DNA from 2 places in the Brevundimonas sp. FG128 genome. Region 1 is predicted to be linked to the other one. Evidence: riboswitches for the same ligand, from Rfam matches in the RefSeq annotation. Region 1 holds a riboswitch; the other holds the start of a gene.
What was found. A riboswitch is a leader RNA that binds a small molecule or an ion and turns the genes downstream of it on or off. The one in region 1 is predicted to bind cobalamin.
Positions count from the first base shown of each region.

Region 1 (3,014 bases):
GGGGCTTGTCCTCATCCCGTGAGGGAGGCCGTGTCTTACAGGCCGCCCAGGACGCTGACGATGGACGAAACGCCCAGGCCGGCGCCGGCGCGATCACGCGCTTGCAGACCGCCGCCGAACGAGTAGCGAACGCCCAGCGACCAGGTGTCGACGTCGAGCGAGTCGATGTCGGCGCGGGTGTAGGCGGCGCCGACCGAGAACGGGGTGTTCTCTATTTCGTACTCGGCGCCCACGCCGTAGGTCCAGGCGTCCACGTCGTCGCCCGTGACGTCGACGTTGTTGTAGCTGACGCCGGCGTTCAGGCGCAGGTTCGGCATGACGTAGAAGGCGGCGTCGCCACCAACGGTCCAGATGTCGGCGTCGATGTCATCAGCCGTGGTGTAGGCGACCTGACCGGTCAGGGTCGCGTTGGCCAGATACTTCTGGGCTTCGGCGCCGACGGTCCAGATGGGATCATCGCCCGTGCCGATGCCGTTGGCGGCGACGAAGCCGCCGGCGCGGATGTCGGAGGACCACATCTTGGTCAGGTGGGCGGCGGCGGCGCCGGTGGTTTCGTTCTCACCGAAGGCTTCGACGTGGTCGACGGCGCCGTTCAGGGTCACAGTCCAGTCGGCGGCCGGCAGGGCCACGGTTCCGTCCACGGTCCAGACGTCGGCGTCGACATCGACGGGGCCGGCGTCATACGACGGGTTGGAATAGGTCACGCCGACCGAACCGATGGCGTCCTGGGCGAAGGCCGGGGCGGCGAACAGAGCGGCGGCGGCCGAGGCGAGGAGGATCGTCTTCATTTTCTTTTGTCCTTAGCAGTCTGTGCCCGGATGGGGGTCCGGGGAGGGCGCCTGCTATCAGTATGCGGACGAAGCTGAGCAATAAATCGTCGTTACATAAGTGTCTTGAAACTGTGATGTGGCGGATAAATCACGCGTTGTGGTCGGAATGTGTCACTTGCGCGCACTTGATGGGGCAAGCGGTTAATGCTGGGTAATCCGCATAATCATATAAGCATATCCTTATATGTATTGACGGCCGCGCTTGGTTGGGGTCATGTCGGGTTGTCGTGGTCTCCGCGCGCTCCTCGGGGTGCGTGGAGCTAAGAGGGAAGCCGGTGAGACACCGGCGCTGCCCCCGCAACTGTAAGCGGCGAGTCGAGGGTCCATCTCGTGTCACTGGCGTTCGCGCCGGGAAGGCCGGGCCCGAGGCGTCGACCCGTGAGCCAGGAGACCTGCCCCGACAGATAACGTCCTCCGGCGGGGTGCCCGGTCAGGCCGCATGCGCGCCGCCGGACCCTTTGCGTCCGCGACGGCGTCCGCGCGACCCTGTCCGAAACCTGGCCACAGCACAGGTTTCGAATGTCATGACCCGCCATACCGTCCAGGTCGCCACCCTCGGCTTTCCCCGCATCGGCCCCAAGAGGGAGCTGAAGACCGCGCTCGAAGCCCATTGGGCCGGCAAGATCGACGCAGAGACCCTGCTGTCCACCGCCGCCGAGCTGCGCGGCCTGACCTGGGCGCGGCAACGCGAGCTGGGCGCCGACATCGTGCCGTCCAACGACTTCTCTCTTTATGATCAGGTGCTGGATCTGACGGCCATGGTCGGGGCTGTGCCGGCCGCCTTCGGCTGGAGCGGAGAACGGGTCGATCTGGCCACCTATTTCGCCATGGCCCGTGGGTCGCGCGGCGACGCCCAGGTCTGCAAGCACGGTCACACTCATGGCGGAGGCAATCCCGCCTCGGGGGGCGTGCCGGCGATGGAGATGACCAAGTGGTTCGACACCAACTACCACTATCTTGCGCCTGAGTTTACGGCCGACCAGGTGTTCCGCCTGGGTTCGACCAAGGCGCTGGACGAATATCTGGAAGCCAGGGCGCAGGGGATCGAGACCCGGCCGGTGCTGTTGGGGCCGGTGTCCTATCTGCTGCTGGGCAAGACGCGCGGCGAGGCCTTCGACGTGCTGAGCCTGCTGCCGCGTTTGTTGCCGGTCTATGCCGAGGTGCTGCGCTCGCTGGCGCGGGCGGGGGCGACCTGGGTGCAGTTGGACGAGCCCTGCCTGGTCACCGATCTGAGCGACGAGGCGAAGGCCGCCTATGATCTGGCCTATCGCGTGCTGACGGACGTGACGCCGCCGATCAAGGTGATGCTGACGACCTATTTCGGGGCGCTGGGCGACAATCTGGAGACGGCGCTGAAGCTGCCGGTGCAGGGTCTGCACATCGATCTGGTCCGCGCGCCGGAACAGCTGGCGCAGGTGGCGTCGGCCGCTCGTCCCGATCAGGTGCTGTCACTGGGCGTCATCGACGGCCGCAATGTGTGGAAGGCCGATCTGAACGCCGTGCTGGACCGGGTCGAGCCGCTGGTGGCCGCTGGTCGTCAGGTGGTGATCGCGCCGTCCTGCTCGCTGCTGCACACGCCCATCGACCTTGATCGGGAGACGGCGCTGGATGCGGAGATCAAGGACTGGCTGGCGTTCGCGGTACAGAAGGTTGGCGAACTGGCGATCCTGGCGCGGGCCCTGAACGAAGGTCGGTCGGCGGTGAAGGCCGAACTGGACGCCTCGACGGCCTCGGTCGCCTCGCGCCGCACCTCGCCGCGCATCAATGATCCCAGGGCGCAGGCGCGGGCGGCCGATGCCGATCCGGCGCTGGCGAACCGAAGCTCCAGCTTCGAGATCCGGCGCGGGGTGCAGCAGCGCCGGCTGAACCTGCCGGCCTATCCGACCACGACCATCGGCTCCTTCCCGCAGACCTCGGAGGTCCGCAAGGCGCGGGCGGACCACGGCAAGGGCGTCATCGACGATGCGACCTATGCCCGGTTCCTGCGCGAGGAGACCGCGCGGACGGTGAAATGGCAGGAGGACCTGGGGCTGGACGTGCTGGTGCACGGCGAGTTCGAGCGCAACGACATGGTGCAGTATTTCGGCGAGCAGCTGTCAGGCTTTGCTTTCACCAAGGCGGCGTGGGTGCAGTCCTATGGCTCGCGCTGCGTGCGGCCGCCGATCATCTATGGCGACGTATCGC
Region 1 covers NZ_JBMDKP010000001.1:768,728-771,741, forward strand. The annotation lists gene ACODSC_RS03820 (porin) at 36-788, opposite strand; cobalamin riboswitch at 1,042-1,244, shown strand; gene metE (5-methyltetrahydropteroyltriglutamate--homocysteine S-methyltransferase) at 1,355-3,014, shown strand, end outside.

Region 2 (3,014 bases), on a different contig from region 1:
GCGGCGGCTGTCGTCGCGCAGGGTGCGGGCGGCGTCCAGTTCCGGGCGATAGTCGGGCCGCACATAGCCGCCGTCGCGCGCCAGGTGCGAGGGCTCGTCCACCAGACCGTGGATCAGATCGGCCTTCAGTCGCGACACGTCCGCAGACAGGGTCAGCCGGTCCAGGGCCGAGGCGATGCGGCGCGGCTGGCCGGTCAGGGGATCGACTTGCCCGACGAACAGGCCGGCCACGCCCTCGGCGATCGACAGGCCGATGCGCACCGCCGCCAGGTCGCGCGGGCCGCCGCGTCCCAGGGCCAGCCGCCCGACGGCGCGGGCGATGTCCGACGACGCCTTCAGCGCCTCGCGCAGGTCTCGCCTGAGATCGCGCCGTTCCAGCAGCCATTCGACGGCGTCGAGCTGCTCGTTGATCGCGAGCGGATCGCGCAAGGGCCGGGCGATCCGTTCGGCCAGGGCCCGCGCGCCGCCCGAGGTCACGGTGCGGTCGATACAGGCGAGCAGACTGCCCTCGCGCTCGCCGCGCTGGGTGCGGTCGATTTCCAGACTGGTGCGGGTCGCCGGGTCGATGGCGAGAAAGCCGCTTTCGCCCAGCCGTCGCGGCGGGGCCAGGGCGGGAACCTTGCCGGCCTGGGTCGTCTCCAGATAGGCGGCGATCAGGCCGAGCGCGGAGACCTCGGCCTCCTCGAAGGCGCCGAAACCGTCGAGAGCCGAGACGCCATACAGCCGCTCCACCCGCACGCGCGCGGCCTGGGGTTCGGCGATGGCGCTGGCCAGCGCCTGGACCACGCCGCCCGAACCATCCAGCGCATCGCGCGTGGCCTCGTCCGAATACATCCGGTCGGTGACCAGAACCTCAGACGGTCGGAAGGCGGCGAGGGCTGCGCCCAGGTCTTCGATAGAACAGGCGACGGAATCGACCGCGCCGGACGACAGTTCGACCACGGCGACCGCCGCCCGACCTTTGCGCACCGCGACCGCCGCCAGGCGATTGGCGCCGCGCGCGTCCAGCAGGCTGTCCTCGGTCAGGGTGCCGGGCGTCACAACCCGCACCACGCCGCGATGGACCACGGACTTGCCGCCGCGCTTCTTGGCCTCGGCGGGGTCTTCCAGCTGTTCGCAGATGGCGACCTTGTGGCCCATGCGGATCAGGCGGGCGAGGTAGCCCTCCATCGCATGGACCGGCACGCCCGCCATCGGAATGTCCTCGCCCTGGTGCTTGCCGCGCTTGGTCAGGGTGATGCCCAGGGCGGCGGCGGCGACCTCGGCGTCCTTGAAGAACAGCTCGTAGAAGTCGCCCATGCGGAAGAAGAGGATGGCGTCCGGCTGACCGGCCTTGGCCGTCAGATATTGCGCCATGAACGGCGTCGCGCCCTCAAGCGAAGCGGCGATTTCGGGCGGGTGAGTGACGGGGGCGTTCATGTGGCGACAGGGTGACGGATCGCGCCCGGCGGCTCAAGGCCGTTGAACGGCCCTTGCACAGGCTTGTCGCCCCTGCGATAGGCCGCGCCAGGCGGTTTAGGGAACACGGTGAGACACCGTGGCTGTGCCCGCAACTGTAGGCGGCGAGAGCGTCGTCCGTCCGGGGTCTGACGACTTCGGCGCCACTGGGTGACTGGGAAGGCGAGGACGGCGGTTTTTGACCCGCAAGCCAGGAAACCTGGCCGCCTGTGTCGCTCGCTGCTGTCCGGGACCAGACAGAGGCGCGGGGACTTCACCGTCGCAGCGACCCGACCTTGCGCCGTCCAGACCCTCGCGGTCTGGCGGGTCGGCTCGCTTTGACCGGTCTCTCGCGCGCACTCGCGGGACCGAAACGGGGATCTCGCTCAATGAAGCGTTCCATTCTTCTCTCGACGGCTGCGATAGCCGCCGCCTTCGCCGCGCCCGCCTTCGCCGCTGATGATGCGACCCAGCTGGACGACGTCGTCATCACCGCCACCCGCATCCCGGCCATCGTCGCCGACACGCCCGGCGCCCGCGTCATCGACGGCAAGACCATCGAACAGCGCGGCGCGATCTTCGCCGCCGACATCCTGGCCGACGTGCCGGGCCTGTCGGTGACGCGCACAGGCGCGTTCGGCGGCGTGGCGCAAGTCCGCATGCGCGGCGCTACGCCCGGCAAGACGCTGGTGCTTGTCGATGGCGCGCCCGTCAACGACGCGGCCGAGCCCAACGGCGCCTATGACTTCTCCAGCTTCGAGCTGGCCGATATCGAGCGCATCGAAGTGCTCAGCGGCCCGCAGTCGTCGCTGTGGGGCTCTGACGCCATCGGCGGCGTGATTTCCTTTACGACCAAGGAGATCGACGGCGTGCGCGCCGAAGCAGAGGCCGGCAGTTTCGACACCGTACGCGGCCGGGTGTCGGCGGGCGTGGCCAATGAGACCTACGCCGTCAGCGCCTATGTTTCGCGCTTCCAGACCGACGGCATTTCCGCCGCCGACGAGGCCGACGGCAATCCCGAGGCCGACGGTTTCCGCAGCACGACCCTGGGCGGCAAGGGCCGCTACGCCTTTTCCGACACGGTGAAGATCGACGGGTCGGTGCGCTGGAACGAGAGCCACGCCGACCTGGACGGCTTCCCCGAGCCCGACTACGCCCTGGCCGACACCGACGACACCCAGGACAGCGAGCAGTGGTCCGGTTTCGCCCGGCTGAGCGCCGTCGCCCTGGGCCTGACCCATCAGTTCAGCGTCTCGGCTTCTGACATCGACCGCACCTCCTACAGCGGCGGTTTCGGCTCGACCTTCACCGGCGACCGCCAGGCCTATCGCTGGCAGGCGGACGGAAAGGCCCGGGACGTGAACTACGCTTTCGGCGTGGAGCGCAACGAGGCCTCGGCGGCGCTGTCGTCGGGCCTGTCGCGCGACCTGTCGATCACCTCGGTGTTCGGGGTGGCCCAGTATGATGTCGGGCCGCTGAACCTGACGGGCGGCCTGCGCTACGACGATACCGACGATTTCGGCTCGGAAACGACGGGACGCATTTCGGCGGCCTATGAGCTGGCGGGCGGCTTCATC
Region 2 covers NZ_JBMDKP010000003.1:394,952-397,965, forward strand. The annotation lists gene mutS (DNA mismatch repair protein MutS) at 1-1,419, opposite strand, end outside; cobalamin riboswitch at 1,495-1,680, shown strand; gene ACODSC_RS10410 (TonB-dependent receptor plug domain-containing protein) at 1,827-3,014, shown strand, end outside.
Region 2: another riboswitch for cobalamin. It lies ahead of ACODSC_RS10410 (TonB-dependent receptor plug domain-containing protein); the one in region 1 lies ahead of metE (5-methyltetrahydropteroyltriglutamate--homocysteine S-methyltransferase).